DNA from 3 places in the Ensifer sp. D2-11 genome. Region 1 is predicted to be linked to each of the others. Evidence: predicted binding sites of a transcription regulator. Region 1 holds the regulator's gene; each other region holds the start of a gene.
What was found. The regulator PhoB, encoded in region 1, activates phosphate uptake and scavenging genes when phosphate is short. The targets are predictions, from matches to a motif close to TGTCATNNANCTGTCAT.

Region 1 (7,139 bases):
GAACTCGCTGCTATCGAGAACGGTTCGACCAACATGCGGGAAGTCCTGGCCTCCAAGGGCGTGGCGCTTGCCGGCGAGGGCGAGCCCTACATGGTCCAGTCCGCCCAGCAGTTCAATGCGATGCGGCAATACAGCCGCTGGCTGATGAGCGCCGTCGTGCTGCTCGTTTCCGTTGCCGGCGGACTCTATGCGATCCGCAATATCGACGTCCGTTTCCGTGCCCGCAATCGGGTGGAGCGCGTCATGCTCGGCTCGCTCATCGTCGCCTCGTCCATAGCCATTCTCACGACGGTCGGCATCGTCGCCTCGATGCTCTCGGAGGCGGGCCGCTTCTTCACCATGGTGTCGCCCTTCGAGTTCTTCTTCGGCACGGTCTGGGACCCGCGCTTCGCTGCGGCCGGAAGCGGTGGCGCCTCCGGCCAGTTCGGCCTGCTGCCGCTGCTTGCAGGCACGCTGTATATCGCCTTCGTGGCGATGCTTTTCGCGGTGCCGATCGGGCTCTTCGCCGCCATCTACATGGCCGAGTATGCAAGCCCGCGGCTGCGTTCCACGGCCAAGCCTCTCCTGGAAGTGCTCGCCGGCATCCCGACGATCGTCTACGGCTTCTTCGCGCTGGTCACTGTGGGACCTTTCCTGCGCGACATCTCCGCGCAACTGAACGGTCTCGTCACCGGCAACTACCAGAACTTCATTCAGGCCCAGAGCGTCATCACCGCCGGCATCGTCATGGGCATCATGCTCATCCCGTTCGTTTCTTCATTGTCCGACGACATCATCACCCAGGTGCCGCGGGCGCTGCGTGACGGCTCGCTCGGCCTCGGTGCGACGCGCTCGGAAACGGTGAAGAAGGTGATCCTGCCGGCAGCACTTCCCGGCATCGTCGGCGCGCTGCTTCTGACGGCATCGCGCGCGGTGGGCGAGACGATGATCGTCGTGCTCGCTGCCGGTGTCGCGGCGCGCATGCAATTGAACCCTCTAGAGCCGATGACCACGGTGACGGTCAAGATCGTGAATCAGCTGACGGGCGACCTCGAGTTCACCTCGCCGCAGACGCTGGTCGCCTTTGCGCTCGGCATCACGCTCTTCGTCATCACGCTCGGCCTCAACATCTACGCGCTCTACATTGTGCGCAAATATCGGGAACAGTACGAATGACCGAATTTGCCTCCCCGACGGTAAGGGTCTCCACCCGACCTGCCGCAAGCCGACGCGATATCGGCATCAAGCGCCGCTATGCGGCGGAGCGCCGCTTCCGTGCCTTCGGAATGAGCGCCATCGCCATCGGTCTGTTCTTCCTCGCGGTTCTCCTCTGGAGCGTCGTTTCGAAGGGCTATACCGCCTTCCAGCAGACGACGATCACGTTGCCGATCGAGTTTTCCGAGAAGGTGATCGATCCGAAGAACGAACGGGCGACCGATCCGAAGCAACTCTATACCGCCAACTACCCGCTGCTGGTGCGCGAGGCTCTGGTAAAGCAGCTCGGCCTCGATCCGTCGAAGCGGCCGCTGGTGAAGCAGGCGGCCGATATGGTCTCCGCCAGCGCCCGGACGCAGCTGCGTGACATCGTCGTCGCCGATCCGTCGGTCATCGGCAGGACGATCCCTGTGACGCTGCTTGCCGAGGCGAACATCGATTCCGCGTTCAAGGAACAGATCGACCTGTCGGTCGACGAAACCAAACGCAAGGTGAAGGATGAGCAGGTCGCATGGATGAACCAACTTGCCGAGGCCGGCGTGCTCAAGAAGAGCTTCAACACCGGCATCTTCACCTTCGGCGCGTCGAGCCGGCCTGAAGCGGCGGGTGTCGGCGTCGCCCTTCTCGGCTCGCTCTACATGATGCTGATCGTGCTCGTTCTGTCGCTGCCGATCGGCGTCGCCGCCTCCATCTATCTCGAGGAGTTCGCGCCGAAAAACCGGCTGACGGACCTGATCGAGGTGAACATCAACAACCTGGCGGCCGTACCGTCCATCGTCTACGGCCTCCTCGGGCTTGCCGTCTTCGTCAACTTCGCTGGCATGCCGCGCTCGGCAGCACTCGTCGGTGCCTTCGTGCTGACGCTGATGACGCTTCCGACGATCATCATCGCTACCAGGGCGGCCCTGAAGGCAGTGCCTCCGTCGATCCGCTCCGCCGCACTCGGCCTCGGCGCATCGAAGATGCAGACCATCTTCCATCACGTGCTGCCGCTTGCCATGCCCGGCATCCTGACCGGCACGATCATCGGCCTCGCCCATGCACTGGGCGAAACGGCGCCGCTGCTTCTGATCGGCATGGTCGCCTTCGTCGTCGACTTTCCGGGGTCGCCGCTGGAGCCGTCCACGGCGCTGCCGGTGCAGATCTACATGTGGGCGAACGAGGCAGAGCGTGCCTTCGTCGAGCGTACGTCCGGAGCGATCATCATTCTCCTGATCTTTCTCATCTTCATGAATCTCGGGGCAATTCTCTTGCGGCGTCGCTTTGAGCGTCGCTGGTAGTGGGGTAAGGACTATGAACATCATGTCGGAAGCTGCAGTCGAAAAGGCTCTTGACCAGAAAATGAATACGGTGCCTTACAAGATGATCGGCAATGATGTGTCGGTCTATTACGGCGAAAAGCGCGCGCTCTTCGACGTCAACCTCAACATCCGCGAGAACACGGTCACGGCGCTGATCGGTCCCTCAGGGTGCGGCAAATCGACGTTTCTGCGCACTTTGAACCGCATGAACGACACGATCGAGAACTGCCGCGTGACCGGCAAGATCACGCTCGACGAGGACGATATCTACGATCCGTCGATCGACGTGGTGGAGCTGCGCGCCCGGGTCGGCATGGTGTTCCAAAAACCCAATCCGTTCCCGAAGTCGATCTACGACAATGTCTCCTACGGGCCGCGCATCCATGGCCTGGCACGCACCAAGGCCGAACTCGACGAGGTCGTGGAAACGAGCCTGCAGAAGGCCGGGCTCTGGAACGAGGTGAAGGATCGGCTGCAGGAGCCGGGCACCGGACTTTCCGGCGGTCAGCAGCAGCGCCTCTGCATCGCCCGCGCCGTCGCGGTCAGCCCGGAAGTCATCCTGATGGACGAGCCCTGCTCGGCGCTCGATCCCATCGCGACCGCGAAAGTCGAGGAACTCATCCACGAATTGCGGGCGAATTTCACGATCGTGATCGTCACCCACTCGATGCAGCAGGCGGCGCGCGTGTCGCAGCGCACGGCCATGTTCCATCTCGGCAATCTCGTCGAGGAGAACGATACCGACAAAATGTTCACCAACCCGGACGATCAGCGCACCCAGGACTACATCATGGGCCGCTTCGGCTGATGGCGAGAGGGGCGGCGCTTTTCCGTCCCTCCCGGTTTAAGATCGACCGAGCCATTCAGAACGGCGGGTCTCCCGAGGAAACGAATATGTCTCACGCACACATCATGTCCGCCTTCGACGAAGAGTTGAAGTATCTCACGCGCCGCATCTCCGAGATGGGCGGTCTTGCCGAGCAGATGGTCGCGGACTCCGTCCGTGCGCTCGTCAATTCCGATCTTGCTCTCGCCCAGAAGGTTATCTCCGACGACACCATTCTGGACGACGCGGAACGGCAGATCGGCGAAAAGGCGATCGTCACCATTGCCAAACGCCAGCCCATGGCCTCGGATCTACGGGAGATCATGGGTTCGATCCGTATCGCCGCGGACCTGGAGCGCGTCGGCGATCTCGGCAAGAACACCGCCAAGCGCGTGATTGCCGTCGCCGGTTCGGGCATACCGCGCAAGCTTGCGCGCGGCCTCGAACACCTGGCCGAGCTCGCGCTCGTTCAGTTGAAGGAAGTCCTGGACGTCTACGCCTCCCGTTCGCCGGAAAAGGCGAACAGCATTCGCGAACGCGATGAAGAGATCGACGCGATCTACACTTCTCTGTTCCGGGAACTGCTGACCTACATGATGGAAGATCCGCGCAACATCACGCCCTGCACGCATCTTCTTTTCTGCGCCAAGAACATCGAGCGTATCGGCGATCACGCGACCAACATTGCCGAAACGATCTACTACATGGCGACAGGCGCCCAGCCGCAGGGCGAACGGCCGAAGGACGACATGACGTCGACATTGGGTTCCGTGACGGACTGAGATCGCCCGGCATCCGGGCCTATGCAGAATTTGTTCCGGCCGCTTTGGCGCGGCCTACCACCGTGCGCGGCGGCATGACGGCTGTCGTGCGTAGGAAGGAGTCCTACTGAATGTTGCCGAAGATTGCCGTAGTCGAAGATGAGGAAGCCCTAAGCGTTCTCCTGCGCTACAATCTCGAGGCAGAAGGCTTCGAGGTCGATACGATCCTTCGCGGCGACGAGGCGGAGATCCGCCTGCAGGAGCGCCTGCCCGACCTTCTCATCCTCGATTGGATGCTGCCCGGGGTTTCCGGCATCGAGCTCTGCCGCAGGCTGCGCCAGCGGCCGGAAACGGAGCGCCTGCCGATCATCATGCTGACGGCGCGCGGCGAGGAGAGCGAGCGCGTGCGGGGCCTTGCCACCGGGGCCGACGATTACGTCGTCAAGCCCTTCTCGACGCCGGAACTGATGGCGAGGGTCAAGGCGATGCTCAGGCGCGCCAAGCCCGAGGTTCTGTCGACGCTCCTGCGCTGCGGCGATATCGAGCTCGACAGGGAGACGCACCGCGTCCACCGCCGCAGCCGTGAAGTGCGCCTCGGCCCGACGGAGTTCCGGCTGCTGGAATTTCTCATGTCCTCACCGGGGCGCGTCTTCTCCCGTTCACAGCTCCTGGACGGTGTCTGGGGGCACGACATCTATGTCGACGAACGGACCGTGGACGTCCATGTCGGACGTCTGCGCAAGGCACTGAACTTCTCCAACATGCCCGACGTCATCCGGACGGTGCGCGGCGCGGGCTATTCGCTGGAGAGCTGAGACCGAAGGTGCCGGCTTACGGCATGGCAAAGAAAAAAGGGGCCTTTACGGCCCCATTTTTCGTCGTGCATCCAGAGCGGAATGAGCAGGCGCCTCAGCGCATGCGCCGGCGCTCGGCAGAGGGCTGGTAGGCCAGCCGGGCATGAAAGGTGCAATAGGGAGAGGCTTCCGGGGAGTCGTTGCCGCAGAAGTGGAACTCTTCCTTGAGCGGGTCGCCGATCGGCCACTTGCAGGTGCGTTCGGTAAGCTCCGTGAGCTCCAGCCGCCGCGACATCGGCAGGACGATATTCCTGTCGATCTGCAGCTCCTGGTCGATCGCCAGGTCGACGGCGAGCTCTTCCTTGAGCGCGGTCGCACCGGCCGTGCGGGTTACGGTGCGGGTTACGGAACGCGCAGCATAGTTCGGTGCGCGCGGGGCAGACGTCGCCCGTTTGGGGCGGGCTGCAGCGGCCGTGCTTCCGCCGGCCTTGGCGCGCCCGGGCAGGCTCAGCCGATGAACCTTGCCGATGACCGCGTTGCGGCTGACGCCGCCCAACTGCGCCGCGATCTGGCTGGCGCTCAGGCCCTCCGACCACAGCTTCTTCAGTTTCTCGACCCGCTCGTCAGTCCAGTTCATCTCTGCACTCCCCGTTCTCGGCGTTGGGATGGCGGAATCCGTCACCGCTCTCCGGGAAAAACCCGAAGATTCAACGCGATAATACTTTTGGTGACTAGGTCCGCCGCATGCGTCTAGTAATTGAATGTTAACCTACCGGCAGGGTGACTCCGTGGCAAGAGTCGCCGGAATCGCGCCGAATCGATTTCGCGGTTTTCCCCAACTTGCTGTCGGAGCGTTGCATTTTTGCAAGTCCCAGAGTGCGATTTTTTCGCGCTTCGGAATCGGTATCCGCAAAGCGCCTGCAAACCTTGGTTTTGTTGACATCGCGGTGCGAAATGGGAATAGTGCCTGTCGCCGCCGCAAGGCGGCATTTTTGATTTTTATCGGGCCGAACGGTCCGATGCCGCCGGAATGAAGGAGAGCTCGACATGGCCGCAACCACGCCGCTTTACGACACCTATCTGCGCGCGCCGTTGCGTTTCGAGCGAGGTGAAGGCGTTTGGCTGATCGCCGAAGACGGCACGCGCTATCTCGATTTCGCTGCCGGTGTCGCCGTGAACTCGCTCGGCCATGCCCATCCTCATCTCGTCGAGGCGCTGAAGGCGCAGGCCGACAAGGTCTGGCATCTGTCCAATCTCTACGAGATTGCGGGGCAGGAAAGCCTTGCGCGGCGGCTGACCCAGGTGACCTTCGCCGATCGGGTGTTCTTCACCAATTCGGGTGCGGAAGCGCTCGAATGTGCGATCAAGACGGCGCGGCGCTATCATTTCGCCAAGGGGCACGTCGAGAAGTTCCACGTCATCACCTTCGAAGGTGCTTTCCACGGCCGCACGCTCGCGACGATCGCCGCCGGCGGACAGCAGAAATACATCGAGGGCTTCGGGCCGAAGGCGCCGGGCTTCTATCAGGTCCCCTTCGGCGATATCGGCGCGGTCAAGAACGCGATCAATGAAGAAACCGCGGCGATCCTTGTCGAGCCGATCCAGGGCGAGGGCGGCATTCGGACGGCATCGAAGGAGTTCATGCAAGGGCTGCGCGAACTCTGCGACGAGTTCGGCCTGCTTCTGATCCTTGACGAGGTCCAGTCCGGTGTCGGCCGGACCGGCAAGCTCTTCGCCCATGAATGGGCGGGCATCAAACCCGATATCATGGCCGTCGCCAAAGGCATCGGCGGCGGCTTCCCGCTCGGCGCCTGCCTTGCGACGGAAGCGGCGGCCGCCGGCATGGTGGCGGGCACGCACGGCTCGACCTATGGCGGCAACCCGCTCGCAATGGCGGTCGGAAATGCCGTGCTCGACGTCGTTCTCGCCGAAGGCTTCCTCGATCAGGTGCGCGAGGTGGCTCTCGTCTTCCGTCAGGGGCTCGCTTCGTTGAAGGATCGTTTTCCGGACGTGATCGAGGAAATCCGCGGCGACGGGCTGATGCTCGGCATCAAGGCGAAGGTGCCCTCCGCGGACCTTTTGAAGGCGATCCGCGCCGAGAAACTGCTCGTCGTCCCGGCCGGCGAAAACGTTCTGCGCCTGTTGCCGCCGCTGATCACCACCCCGGCCGAGGCGCGCGAAGGACTGGCACGGCTCGAACGCGCCGCGGAGGCGGTGAGCGGCAAGAGCGGCAACGCCGCGGCTTGAGCGCCCGAAGGTTTCG
Region 2 (7,139 bases), 690 kb from region 1:
GAAGGACGCGCTCGACATCGTCAATACGCTGCTCGGGCAGCTTGCAACGGCGGTGCGCGCCGCCGCGGCGGTCGCGCTTATCGCGTCTATCCTCGTGCTCGCCGGCGCACTTGCCGCCGGCAACCGTGCCCGCATCCACGATGCGGTGGTCCTGAAGACGCTCGGCGCGACGCGGGCGACCCTGATCCGCGCCTTCAGCTACGAATACGTCATTCTCGGCCTGGCGACTGCCGTCTTCGCGCTCTTCGCCGGCGGCGTTTCGGCCTGGTTCGTCGTCAGCCGCATCATGACCCTGCCCTCGAGCTTCCTGCCGGACGTTGCCGTCGCGACGATCGTTCTTGCGCTGATCGTGACGGTCGGGATCGGCCTCGCCGGCACATGGCGCGTCCTCGGGCAAAAGGCCGCTCCGGTGCTGCGGGAACTCTGATCCTGCCATCCCTGTCGCGCGCTTTCGGCCACGATGGCCGAATTAACCGTAAATCACTCTAGTTTGATGGTCCGGCCGCCCGACTTTGTTCGATTCCAAGCGCTTCGCCCTTGTGCATGACGGCGTTCACCATCATATTTGTCCACAGGCATGCTGGAGCCCCGCAGCGGCGCCTGGGCGCGCAAAGGAACGACAAGGTTCGCCGCCCGACACCGTAACTTCAACCGGGGCTTAAATGAGGAAACAATGGCTGATCTGAGAAACTACCAAACCCGAATGTCGCCCGCCGGCGCTCAGGCGGGTGCCGTGATCGACGAAGGCCTTCGCGCTTATATGCTGAAGGTCTACAACCTGATGGCCCTCGGCCTGGCGATTACCGGCGTGGCAGCTTACGGAACCTATGCGCTTGCCGCCTCTAATCCGGCATTCGCCCAGCTTATCTACGCTTCGCCCCTGAAGTGGGTCGTTATGCTGGCGCCGCTTGCGCTGGTGTTCTTCCTGAGCTTCCGCATCAATTCCATGAGCGTTTCCGCGGCGCAGACGACCTTCTGGGTCTATGCGGCGCTGATGGGCCTGTCCCTGTCGTCGATCTTCCTGGTCTTCACCGGCCAGAGCATCGTGCAGACGTTCTTCGTGACGGCTGCTTCGTTCGGTGCCCTGTCGCTTTACGGCTATACGACGAAGAAGGACCTTTCGGGTCTCGGATCGTTCCTGATCATGGGCCTCTTCGGCGTGATCATCGCATCCGTCGTCAACATCTTCCTTGCCTCTTCGGCACTCGGCTTCGCGATCTCGGTGATCGGCGTGCTCATCTTCGCCGGCCTGACCGCCTACGACACGCAGAAGCTCAAGGAAATGTACTTTGAAGGCGATGACGCCTTGGTCGCCGGCCGCAAGGCCATCATGGGCGCGCTGACGCTCTACCTCGACTTCATCAACCTGTTCATGTTCATGCTGCAGTTCCTTGGCAACAAGAACGAGTAGTCGCGAACCGGTTCGACGGAAAAGGCGGCTTCGGCCGCCTTTTTTATTGCCCGGAACCGGTCTTGATCGATCCGGCGCATCCATGCGAGACAGTACAGATCCAACCATAACGCGCGAAGAATTCCATGACTGCCACGCTCCGCGACGCCGTTGCCGCCGACCTCCGCTCGATCACCGAAATCTATCGCGAGCCCGTCCTGAACGGGGTCGCGACCTATGAGGAGACGCCGCCATCCGAAGCCGAGATGGCGCTCCGCTTCTCCACGATCACCGGTAACGGCTACCCCTATGTGGTCGCGCTGGACGAGCGTGGCGGGGTTATCGGCTATGCCTATGCCTCCGCCTTCCGCAACCGCACCGCCTATCGGTTCCTGGTGGAGGATTCGATCTATCTTTCGCCGGAAGCGCGGGGCAAGGGCATCGGCAAGGCGCTGCTTTCCGAACTGGTCGGGCGTTGCACGGCTCTCGGCTTCCGGCAGATGATAGCGGTGATCGGCGGCGCGCACCCCTCATCGATCGCCCTGCACCGGGCGCTCGGCTTCGAGCTGCAGGGACTGATGAAGGCAACCGGCTTCAAGCATGGCCGATGGCTGGATACCGCCTTCATGCAGCGGCCGCTCGGAGAAGGAACCGCAACCAAGCCCACCGAGGGCGTCTATCCGGATACGCTTTATAGGAGCTGAGCCTGCCTGCGCAGGTGAGCTTCATGCGTCACGCTCAGCGCCGATCTCCCGTTCGGTGAGGATGCGGTCGATCAGACCCCACTCCAGAGCTTCTTCCGCCGTCATGAACCGGTCGCGATCCATGGCGCGCTCGAATTCTTCATATGTTCGCCCGCAATGCTCGGCATAAAGCCGCGTCATGCGGTGTTTGGTTCGCCTGATTTCCTCGGCATGGATGAGCATATCGGAGGCCTGTCCCTGAAAGCCGCCCGACGGTTGATGGACAAGGATGCTTGCGTTGGGCAAGGCGGTGCGCTCGCCCGCTTCGCCTGCCATCAGCAGGAACGATCCCATCGAGCGGGCCGTCCCCATGCAAAGCGTATGAACGGGCGCTCGGATGTATCGCATCGTGTCGTACATCGCGAAGCCGCTGGTAACGACACCGCCGGGCGAATTGATATAGAGTTGGATCGGCTTTTTGGGGCTTTCGGCCTCCAGGAACAACAGCTGTGCGCAAACGAGAGCGGACACTGCATCGTTCACCTCGCCGTTCAGAAAGATGATTCGCTCACGCAGCAGGCGGGAATAGATGTCGAAAGAGCGCTCGCCACGGCTGGATTGTTCGACGACCATAGGGACGAGTTGCATCGCTTCGCGCATAGGCGAACTCCTGTCTGATGAGCTTGTTTTGGTAGAATGAGACGTCAGGCGGCGCGCATCAGCCAAAGCCGATTGCTATTCGCTGCCGGCGGAGTTCGCGGAGCCAGTCGCTCATCCTCCAGCCCATGGATAATTCTAAGAATCGTGCCGCCGTCATTGTTGGGTCTGACCTGGAACGCCACGAGGCTTTCGAGAAAGGGAGGCTCGTCGTCGCGCATTTTGTAGCGGATTTCCTTGCCCGGTGCGGTGGAGACAGGCTCAGCCCCGGCCAGTTCCCGCCTGGGCAACCATCTCTCACGAAACTCAGGCATGCTGATCGCCCGCCAAACCTTTTCAGGCGCTTCATCGAGTTCGTATTCGAGCACCAGATTCCTTGCCTGCTCGTTTAGCTCCACATCGTTCATTGATCCATATCCCTCAGCAAGACCTTCAACGCATCGATCCGCGCCGGCCAGTAGGCGCGATACTTCGCCAGCCATCCGGCTATGAGCGCCAGCCCCTCCGGGTCGACCTCGTAGTTCACGAAGCGCCCCTGCCGTTCCTCCCGCACCAGCTTTGCATTACGCAATACGTGGAGGTGTTGGGACATGGCCGGCTGGCTGATGTCCATTCCGTTGCGCAAGGCACTGGCGTTCATACTTCCGCTCGCCAGCTTCTCGAAGATTGCACGGCGTGTCGGGTCGGCGAGAGCTTTGAATATGTCGTTCTCAATCATGACGTCAGATAAGCATACACTTATCTGATTCGCAACACTGATGGCACGCTCGGTGCAGGCGATTTGGCCCTGCCCGCCGTTTCAGGGATAAACCCGCCTGCGGGGAGAAGGTGCCGGCAGGCGGATGAGGGGCAGCTCCAGTGATATGTCGGTCAGGTCTTGACGAGCTTCAGCACCTTGTCGAAGGCCTTGAGCACCTGGGCGAGCTCGTGGCCCCGCTTCAATATCGTCCCGTGAGCGTTGAGCACGCTGAAGGCGCCCTGTTTCGCGGCGAGCTTCGGGTTTTTCTCGATGCGGTAGAGGGGCACTTCTCCGGCGCGCTTGAACACCGAGAAAACGGCCCGGTCCCTCAGATGGTCGATCGCATAGTCGCGCCACTCCCCTTCGCCCACCATACGGCCGTAGACCTTGAGGATCAGGTCGAGTTCGCGGCGATGGAAGGTGACGGGCGGGGGGTTCTTGGCTTGCTTGTATTCGTGAAGATCGACGACCACATCGGAGGTGGTCCGGCCGTAGTGACGTGCTTCGCCTCGCGGCAAATCCGTTTCATCAGTCATCGGCATTTCGGCCTTCTAATGTGACAGGACCACGACAGTGTGCCTCACACGATCGGAAAAGCAAGACGGAAGCTGTTGATCAATGTCAGCAATTCTTGGGGCTGCCGCAATTCAGTCAAAACGCCGCCCCAATTCGCCGCAACACTCCGACCGCTGCCGGACAGAGTCGTTGCCACCGTATGTCCGGCCAGCCGTCATGCTGCGGGAGGTTCTCGAACGCAGACATGGCTGGTTCGGTCCGGTAACTTCGAACCCTCAGCCCCAGCCCCTCGATGCTGCCGGGCCGAACCATCCCCTGTTCCGCCGCAAGCGAGGCGGAACGTTTCCTGCGTCCTCAGAGCTTTCCCTGCGGCCCCGCGAGAACCGTTGCAGCGCCGATGATGGCTCCGGGCGTTTCCTTGTCCTTCATCGATTGCAGCAGCACCGCGCAACCGCTGTTGCCCTGGCCTTCGATCAGGACCGAGGCGGGCAGCGTGAATTCCGCGGGCTTTCCCTCCCACATGCCGATCGTCTGGATGTCGCGCACGGCATGCCAATAGGCGATCTCCTTGCCGCTGTTCTCGCCCTTCTCGACCTTGACCACCCTTGCCCGGTCGAAATAGACGACGACGACATTCGCCCTGCCTTTGCCGGCACCGACCTTGATCGAGATTTCATCGCCGCCGATCGAGGCATCGACCGGCACCGACAGGCCCTTGCCCTTCTCGTCCATCAACGCAAGCCGGTTCCTGATGGCCGGCAGGTCCGCGCCGTTGGCATGATCGCGCCCGTTCAGGATCGCCTGCGGCGTGTAGACGCCGTAGCGGCCGAGCATCCGCGCATAGGCATATTGCCGCTCGGTATTTTCCTTGGAAGCGAGCGTGTCCGCCCATCCGAGATAATTCCAGTAGTCGACATGATAGGCGAGCGCGACGACCTCGCCTTCATCGACGAGCTTCTTGAGCGCTGCGTCCGCCGGCGGACAGGAGGAGCAGCCCTGGCTGGTGAAGAGTTCGACGACGCCCTTGATCTCCCCGCCCCCGACCGCCCCGTCCTTGGCCGCCCTGCCGTCATCCGCTGCGGACGCTCCGCAGAACGCACCAAACAGCCCGACCGCCAGGGCGAGACGTCGGATTGTTGGTGTGCAGGCGGATATCATGGCGTCTTTGTTCGTGCTCGTTAGAGCACTTCCGGGAAAATGTGGAACCGTTTTCCATCCGGAAGTGCGTCGTTTCAACGCGATTGCCGCGTGGGGAGACCCCTACATACGACGGGTATTCTTCAACGAAAAGTCACGTTGGAGTGACTGCCGCAAAGCCGTGGAAAACCCACGCCGAGCTGGCATGAAAAAGCCGGGACGCCGCTGTAGACGCCCCGGCTTTTCTGTTCATGACTTGCCGATCAGGCGGCGAGATCGCGCAGAACCGTCTGCAGGATGCCGCCATTGTTGACGTAGGTGACCTCGTCGAGCGTATCGATGCGGCAGATGAGCGGGACCTCCTTTACCGAGCCGTCGCCATAGGTGATCTTCGCCACGCGCTTCTCGCGCGGCTGGACGTTGGCGAGATTCTCGATCGTCACGACTTCGTCGCCCTTGAGACCCAGCGATTCCCAGGTCATGCCTTCCTCGAAGACGAAGGGGACGACGCCCATGCCGACCAGGTTCGAACGGTGGATGCGTTCGAAGGACTGGGCGATCACGGCCTTGACGCCGAGGAGGTTTGTGCCCTTGGCCGCCCAGTCACGCGAAGAGCCGTTGCCGTATTCGACACCGGCGAAGATGACGAGCGGAACGCCCTCCTCCTTGTACTGCATGGCCGCGTCATAGATCGACATCTCCTCCTTGGAGGGATAGTGGATCGTATAACCGCCTTCCTTGCCGTTCGGGCCGAGCATGTGGTTGCGGATGCGGATATTGGCGAAGGTGCCGCGCATCATCACCTCATGATTGCCGCGGCGCGTGCCGTACTGGTTGAAGTCGGCAATCCCGACGCCATGCTCGAGCAGATAGGCGCCGGCAGGCGAGGCCGCCTTGATCGAACCGGCCGGGGAAATGTGGTCGGTTGTGATCTTGTCGCCGAAGAGACCGAGGACGCGGGCGTTCTTGATGTCGGAAATGCCGGCGCCCTTCTTGCCCATGCCGACGAAGTAGGGCGGGTTCTGGACGTAGGTGGACCCCTCGTCCCAGGCATAGGTCTGGCCGGCCGGAACCTGGACCGCCTGCCAGTTGGCGTCGCCCTTGAACACGTCCGCATACTTGGTCGCGTAGAGCTCGCGGGTGACGTATTTGAAGATGAAGTCCTGGATCTCCTGCGAAGTCGGCCAGATGTCCCTCAGGTAGACCGGCTGCCCGTCCCGGTCTTCGCCGATCGGCTCCTTCGTCAGGTCCTTCTGGACGGAACCCGCCAGCGCATAGGCGACGACGAGCGGCGGCGAGGCGAGATAGTTCGCCTGGACGTCCGGCGAGATGCGGCCTTCGAAGTTGCGGTTGCCGGAAAGCACGCCGGCGGCGATCAGGCCCTTGTCGTTGATCGTCTTGGAGATCTCCGTCGGCAGCGGGCCGGAATTGCCGATGCAGGTGGTGCAGCCGAAGCCGACCAGATTGAAGCCGAGCTTGTCGAGATCCGTCTGCAGGCCGGACTTCGACAGGTACTCGGCGACGACCTGCGATCCGGGCGCCAGCGACGTCTTGACCCAGGGCTGCGTTTTCAGGCCCTTGGCGACGGCGTTGCGGGCAAGCAGGCCGGCGGCGATCAGCACCGAGGGGTTCGAGGTGTTGGTGCAGGAGGTGATCGCGGCGATCGCGACGTCGCCATGACCGAGATCGTAGTCGGTGCCCTCGACCGCGTAGCGGTTGGCGAGCTGACCGGGCTTCTTGTAGTCGTTGTCGAGCGCCGCCGCGAAGCCGGAGGCGATGTTCTCGAGCGCGATGCGGCCCTCGGGCCGCTTGGGGCCGGCCATCGACGGCACGACGTCGCCGAGGTCGAGTTCCAGCGTGTCGGTGAAGACGAGCTCGGAACCATCCCCTTCCCGCCACATGCCCTGGGCCTTGGAGTAGGCTTCGACCAGCGCGATACGCTGTTCTTCACGGCCCGAGATGGTGAGATAGTTGATCGTCTCGGCATCGACCGGGAAGAAGCCGCAGGTGGCGCCGT
Region 3 (7,139 bases), on a different replicon from region 1:
GTTGCTCTGCTCCGTCTCTTTGACTCGAATGGAAAACCCGCACTTTGATGCCAACCGGATGGTTCACCTGGTTTCTGAGGTGAAAAACCGCTGCTCGATCCGGTGCGAGGCGGGGTGGACCGCAAAACCAGAGCAGCTATGCCGATGCTTTTCGGCATAGAACACATGGCGATCTCCTGTCGGTTACTCAGCATGGCTCCTATGCCAGACCCACACGCCAAATTGTCACAACCATACGTGACGCCAGCGACGGCACCTCACATCTTCTGGCGAATAGAAAGCAAGACACTCGCGCCGTAGTCCATTATGTCTATGCTCGTTGGGCACTTGGCCTCTTAGTGGAACCGGCCGGACTGGAGAAATGCCTCACACACCACTTATGGCTACCCTCGTCGCCGGCCTTGGGCTTGCTTTCATTTTCGGCACGCTGGCAAACCGACTTCACCTATCGCCGCTGGTCGGCTACCTCTTGGCAGGTGTTTTGATAGGCCCGTTTACGCCCGGCTTTGTTGCAGACCAATCGCTGGCGCGCCAACTCGCCGAGCTTGGTGTTATCCTGCTGATGTTTGGCATAGGGCTGCATTTCTCCCTCCACGACTTACTCTCCGTACGAACGATCGCGCTTCCTGGGGCGCTCGGTCAAATGGCTCTGGTGACAACGCTCGGGTTGATCGTGGCGCAACTGATCGGATGGCCAATTGCAGCCGGCGTGGTGTTCGGGTTGGCACTCTCGGTTGCAAGCACGGTCGTGGTTCTACGGGCCCTCCAGGAAAAGCGACAACTCGAAACCGTTGGAGGGCGTATTGCCGTCGGATGGCTGGTCGTCGAAGACGTCGCCATGATCCTCGCGCTCGTATTATTGCCGGCCTTCGCTGGCAGTTTTGGCGGCAGCACAACTCAGCCGAGTTCAGGCGATGGCGGCCTCTTCACCTTCCTTGAGCCGCAAACTGTGTCCGGCGCGCTTGCACTTGCGTTGACCAAGTTGACCGCCTTTTTTGCTGCGATGGCTATCGTCGGCCGGCGTGTCATTCCGTGGGTACTGCACTATGTTGCTCACACCGGTTCGCGAGAGCTTTTCCGTCTGGCCGTGCTGGCGATTGCGCTGGGAGTCGCCTTCGGAGCAGCTGAACTGTTCGGCGTCTCTTTCGCTCTTGGCGCTTTTTTCGCGGGAATGATCCTCGCCGAATCGCAGTTGAGCCAAAGGGCCGCGCAGGAAACGCTGCCGCTCCGCGACGCATTTGCCGTGCTCTTCTTTGTCTCGGTAGGTATGTTGTTCAACCCCATGATTCTGGTTGAGCAGCCGCTGCTCGTCGGAGCAACATTCCTGATCATCGTGATTGGCAATGCGACAGCCGCGTCCGCGATCGCCGTCATGTTCGGCTATTCCCTGTCTGTAGCTCTGACACTCGGCCTCAGCCTCGCACAGATCGGCGAGTTCTCCTTCATACTTGCGGCGTTGGGAGTTGAACTCAAGCTTCTTCCGGAGGCAGGACGGGACCTGGTGCTTGCCGGAGCGATCCTATCCATTCTCATCAACCCTCTTCTATTCGCCGGGTTCGCTCGCCTAACGCCATGGCTCAAGCCACGCGAGCCGGCCGGAACCGTACAGGAAGACAGCAAGACAGACACACCCGAGCTCACTGGTAGCCGTCTCACCGACCATGCTGTCCTCGTCGGCTATGGGCGGGTTGGGAGCCTGGTTGCAGAGACGTTGCAAAAAGCCCGGCTGCCTTACCTGATAATCGAGGAACGGCAAGCGGTTGCCGATCAACTCCGGGCGCTTGGCACGGAGGTCATTATTGGAAATGCCGCTCAGCCCGGATTACTCGAGGCGGCCAACGTTGGCGCAGCCAAATGGTTGATCAGCGCCATTCCAAGCCCGTTCGAAAGTGGCAACCTCATCGAGCGCGCCCGCACAGTGAATCCGCCACTCGAGATCATCGCCCGCGCCCATTCCGACGCTGAGGTCGATTACCTGACAAAGTTGGGAGCGAATCTCATCATAATGGGAGAGCGGGAGATCGCGCGGAGCATCTCGGAACATATTTTAAGCCACATCGATGTATCCGCAGCTCCCAATCCCAACGAAGGCCAAACAGGCCGCATATCAGAATAAGCTTGCGCTGAACTGCGGACAGTCCCTCGCCTTGAGAGGAACCGAACCAGCGGCTCCGCACCGGCGCATTCTAACTGCCTGATATTCCCGGCGATCCCGAATACGCGATGTGCGTCAACAGAACCGAGCCTAGATGGGCTGGCTTAACTATCGTGTCGTTTGCTCTAATCGATGAATGAAGGCCACCGGCAAAGGTGTCTTGATCGCCTCTGGGCCCCTTGCGAATGTACTCCTCAGCAGTCGCGAACTTTTCGGGTTCAGTTGCCCGAGATAACGAATTGCCGCTTCGACCGAGAACTCGCTCCCGCGTATCTCGAAAATTGGGCGCAAGAGCTCAAATGTAAGCACCCAATTGGCCGCGCCTGCCGGATAGCGCCTTGTCTGCCCTTGGATTCAAATCGGGTGGCAAGCTTGTTGCGGGATCATATGCAAGACCGACACGCAGATGCCGCGCGGGTCGGCTAGTCCTTCGACACAGGGAGCGACTTTGACCCCGTCCCAGTAGATACCTTCACCATCACGTATCACATCCCCGACACTACAGTAGAACGGGCACCAGGTTAACGCGGAGGAGACCGTGCCGGGAGAGCGCATGCGGCTATCGATTGAGAATGCCCGTTGGTTCTTGCAGCAAGCACGTTCGCGCAGGCGTCGCCGCTAGCTCCCCGTCTCCGCGATAGCGCACTTCGGAGCCTCAGGTGCCGCCCACTAGTGCCGGTGCGACGGAGGCGCGGCCCCTCTTACCGGGCTCTAACCTTGCGTTCTCCGAAATCTAATCTGCGGCTCTCCGAAATCTCGCCGGCCTCACACTCGGCCTTAGTCGGCGTAGTTCATAAAAGTGTCATCGGACTGTCACATTTCGAAAAGGCGTGCGGGCAAACTGTTGATCGGTAACCGGCTTGGGCGCTGTATCGCGAGTTCTCCAGCACCACTCGATGGCGCTTTGGATAACCGAGGGAGCTGAAATGAATATCTTTGATTTGAATTTGGCAGCGGTGCCCGGTGTCTCGGCGGCGGTGAGGGCGTCATGACAACCGACCTCGTGCAAACCCTCCAAGATCCACTCGCGGCTCAGTCGATCAGGTTCGCCCTGAACCTCGCGGGAATGATGTTGCTTATCTTCGGCATGTATTATCGACGATACCGCGACAAGGAATTAGTCACGGCGGCCGCGCTATTCAATATATTTACCTTCGCAGTGCTGACCGTCCTGTCGTCTGTGAATTTCAGCGTGGCAGCTGGTTTCGGCCTGTTCGCTATCTTGGCCCTATTTACGCTGCGCTCCGAGCCGCTCACCAAAACCGAGATGACCTATTTCTTCGGCAGCGTCGCCATCGCAGTCATCTCGTCGGTGCAGGGAACCACGTTGCCCTTCGCGGCCATGGTCGTGCTGTTCGTGCTCGTCGGTGCCTACGTCGTCGATCATCCAAAGATCCTGCAATCCGTTAGCGGGGCGAAGGTCACGCTGGACAAGATCCACCTCACGTTGCTGTCGGACCCCAAGACGATGCGCGCCGAGCTCTCAGAGCGGTTGGGCGTCGACGTGCTGTCCTATCAAGTTCTCCAACTCGACTACATAACGGAAATGGCGAGGCTCAATGTCTACTATCGCAATCACTGACGGTTGGCTGGAGTGGGTCTTCGAGCCCATCAGCCTCGACACCCTCAACGCAAAGGCAGCCATGCTGGAACGGCTTGACAACAAATATGTCGTCGGGGCGGCCGTTCTGAGCCGCGCCGCGACTGAGCTGGCGTTGCATTTCGATGTGCTTGAGATCAACGGACGCCGGTCATTCACCTACGAAACCTGCTATTTCGACGGTGCGGACCGGCAGAGCTATTTCGATCACCACCAAGGCCGGCGCAGGCGGGCCAAGGTCCGAATCCGGAAATATCTTGAGGCGGACCTCTGCTTCGTCGAGGTAAAGCTCAAAGACAAGCGCGGCGCCACTATCAAGAAGCGGCTGCCCTACGATCCAGGCAAATTCGGTGTCCTTGACGACGCCGCGCTAGGCTATGTCGACCGAGTCTATTTCGATCAGTATGGTCAGCATTTTCCATACGAACTCTCTCGGGTCATCGACATGCGGTATGTCCGCATGACGCTGGTCGCGAAAGAAGGCGGGGAGCGTATGACGATTGATGGTCAACTGCACTTCTTTGCTCCTGGTTCGTCGCATGCCGTCCGCGATGACCGCTTCATCCTCGAAACCAAGTCAGCAAATGGCAATGGGATAGCCGACCGCCTTCTGCGGACGCTGCACCAGCATCCCACTAGAAACTGTTCGAAATACTGCACCGGCATAGCGATCCTGAACCAGACGAAGAAGCACAACAAATTCCTTCCGGCGCTTCGCAAGCTTGGAGGCGTTCCCGCGCCACAAGGGGTATTGGTCACATGATTAGTCGAAAAGCGGTTAGTCTTATGTTCAATCGTCTTGCGTGGGCTTCGATGCTGCTTGCCACGTCGGCCGTGACAACGGAGAGTACCGCAGCCGCGCCAAGGCTGGAGGCGTTGGACAGCATCAACATCCCCGCTGAGGGCGCAAACGGAGTCAGAATCGAGGAATTTTCCGGCCTGGCGTGGGATGAGGATGAGCAACTCCTTTATGCGGTTTCCGATGGCGGCGTTCTCCACCATTTTCGCCTTCGGTTGAACGGGCTCCGGATCGAGGAGATTCAACCCGTTTTTTCCGCCCCGATCGCAGCGTTGACAGGCGGTACTTCGGCCGAGCGGGTCACCAATGCGGAAGGACTGACGGTACTCAACCATGACAATGGTGAGCGATCGGACAGTGAGCTGCTGGTAGCGTTCGAGGACGGACCTGCGATTGTCCGGTTTACACCACAGGGCAACCGGATCGTCGACATTGCATTGCCTGGCGCCCTGGCCGACGAGCGGCAATACCGCAAGAAAAACAGCCGCCTCGAAGCGGTCGAATTTGACAGGCTTCACGGTGTGCTGACCGCGCCGGAACAGCCTTTGGAGGGGCAGCCGGAAGACCGGCACACAATTTATGCCGCCGACGGAACGACTTGGTCGTTCGCGGCTTTTCAGCCCGACAGCAGGCTCAAGGCGATCCAAGAGCTGCCGGACGGCAATCTCCTGATTCTGGAGCGAACGCGCGACGGAAAAGGGGGCACACCATCGGCGCGCCTTCGCTATCTCGATCTTACCGCTTGCTCCGCGGAACGGGAGTGCCCCCTGATAGAGCTTTCCGCCAGGCCGGATGCGATGCTCGTGAATAACTTCGAGGGGCTGGCGCGTCTATCGGGGGACCTATTTCTCATGGTCACCGACAAGACAAAGAAGGACAGCGAACCGACGACCTTCGTGCTGTTCAAGGTTACAACTGGTCCCTAAGCGCGGCCGTTCACCCGGCGTGCGATGTAATGAGGTACCCGGCTGGTCTCCCCCTCGCTGGGGTGAAGTCCTGCGGCACAATGCCAATTCTCACCAATTTATAATCTGCCTCTCCCGTATACTTAATCGTCGTCGGCTATGTATGGTCGAGCGGCGCAGTGCAAATTTCCGCCGATCTAAGCAAGCCGGCCGCCGAGCGTACGCCTCTACCGCTTTCGGCCCATCTGGGAGCGGAATTGGATTTTCATGAACCCGTCGGATTCGGGTTGTCAACGCAGATGGACGGCCGATGGGTATCAGGTTCCGCATTCTTCTGTTTCAAACGATTGTGGTCGCATCAGTCCTGATGATGGCCGCCATTGTCTACATTACCATCCGTTCTACAAACTATTACACGCAGCGTATCCAGTGGGCCAACAACCAACTCGATGCTGTCACGGCGCTAACCGTCAACGCAAACCGATATTCCGAGCAGATCGCCGAATTCCTCCTGATTGGTGAACCCGAGCGCTCCGATTACGAGAGCGCCAGTGCGGAACTTGAACAAGGCTTCGATAAGCTCGAGAGGCTGACCAGAGGCGAGGCCGAATTCCTTGTGGGCAGCAGTCAACAAGAAGACGGCGGTGATGAAATCTTTCGCATTATGCGGATGCGCACGCTTTCCGGGGAAATCAACAAGGCCACCTCCGAAGCAATCAGCCTGCGCAACCAGGGGCGCCAGGAAGAGGCGGTCAGGGTTTTTCGCCGTGACATCGAGAACCGTTTCGACGCCGAGTTCGAAAACATTCTGGAGGCAGCACGACGCGACGAAGAGGAAGAGGTCAGCCGGACCGAGCTGCAGGCCGATGCATTGTGGCGACGCTTGACTTGGATAACAGCGGCGCTTGCGGCCGCGGCCGTTTTCCTTTGCTTTGTCGCCGCTATCCTTCTTGCCCGATCTCTGATGCGCCCGATCGGCCTTCTGACCCGGGGCACCGAGGCAATCAGCAACGGCGAACTCGACCACAGAATCAGCTACGACAGCCGCGACGAACTCGGTGCGCTGGCCAAACGCTTCAATGAAATGGCCGCCATCCAGGAAGACCAACGCAACCGGTTACTCAATGCCAAAGCGGAGCTCGAGCATGAGGTGGCCGCGCGAACCGCGCAGCTTGCCGCGGCGAACCAACGCCTAACCGACCTCGATCGGTTGCGAGTCCAGTTCCTCGCAGACATTAGCCATGAACTCCGTACGCCCTTGACCGCTCTTCGCGGCGAAGCGGAAATTCCGCTGCGCCACGGTTCAAAGCCCGAAGCAGTTTACCGCGATGCGCTGGAACGAATCGTCACCCAGAGCCTGGAGATGGGTCGCCTCGTGGACGATCTGGTTTTTTTGTCCCGCTCGGAAACCGATACTATCCGCTTCGAAGCCCGCCGCGCGGACCTCGTGATCATCGTCGCCGACGCACTCCACGAAGGCGAGATCCTGGCGCGCGCCAAAGATATCTCGATCACGGCGGACTACAGTACCGATCCGGTTTGGATCACTGCCGACGCGCAGCGACTTAAGCAGGCTCTCCTCATCGTTCTCGACAACGCCATAAAGTATTCTCCACGTGGGCGCTCGGTGAGCTTGACCATGACCGTTGAGAACGGACATGCCGAGATTGCGATTCGGGA

Region 2: M1D34_RS16215 (DUF2794 domain-containing protein) is a predicted target of PhoB. The motif match lies at 4,026-4,042, and genes of this name have one in related genera.
Region 3: M1D34_RS29330 (DUF4956 domain-containing protein) is a predicted target of PhoB. The motif match lies at 2,956-2,972, and genes of this name have one in related genera.

The regions. Positions count from the first base shown of each region.
Region 1 is NZ_CP096433.1:2,718,934-2,726,072, reverse strand. It holds gene pstC (phosphate ABC transporter permease subunit PstC) at 1-1,155, shown strand, start outside; gene pstA (phosphate ABC transporter permease PstA) at 1,152-2,474, shown strand; gene pstB (phosphate ABC transporter ATP-binding protein PstB) at 2,488-3,303, shown strand; gene phoU (phosphate signaling complex protein PhoU) at 3,390-4,103, shown strand; gene phoB (phosphate regulon transcriptional regulator PhoB) at 4,214-4,897, shown strand; gene M1D34_RS13105 (GcrA family cell cycle regulator) at 4,992-5,513, opposite strand; gene M1D34_RS13100 (hypothetical protein) at 5,665-5,910, shown strand; gene M1D34_RS13095 (aspartate aminotransferase family protein) at 5,924-7,123, shown strand.
Region 2 is NZ_CP096433.1:3,406,068-3,413,206, reverse strand. It holds gene M1D34_RS16245 (ABC transporter permease) at 1-427, shown strand, start outside; gene M1D34_RS16240 (Bax inhibitor-1/YccA family protein) at 674-1,411, shown strand; gene M1D34_RS16235 (GNAT family N-acetyltransferase) at 1,537-2,094, shown strand; gene M1D34_RS16230 (ATP-dependent Clp protease proteolytic subunit) at 2,116-2,733, opposite strand; gene M1D34_RS16225 (SRPBCC family protein) at 2,778-3,137, opposite strand; gene M1D34_RS16220 (ArsR/SmtB family transcription factor) at 3,134-3,448, opposite strand; gene M1D34_RS16215 (DUF2794 domain-containing protein) at 3,601-4,011, opposite strand; gene M1D34_RS16210 (DUF1223 domain-containing protein) at 4,340-5,143, opposite strand; gene acnA (aconitate hydratase AcnA) at 5,386-7,139, opposite strand, start outside.
Region 3 is NZ_CP096435.1:729,974-737,112, forward strand. It holds gene M1D34_RS29325 (cation:proton antiporter domain-containing protein) at 362-2,116, shown strand; gene M1D34_RS29330 (DUF4956 domain-containing protein) at 3,222-3,737, shown strand; gene M1D34_RS29335 (polyphosphate polymerase domain-containing protein) at 3,715-4,518, shown strand; gene M1D34_RS29340 (esterase-like activity of phytase family protein) at 4,542-5,480, shown strand; gene M1D34_RS29345 (sensor histidine kinase) at 5,770-7,139, shown strand, end outside.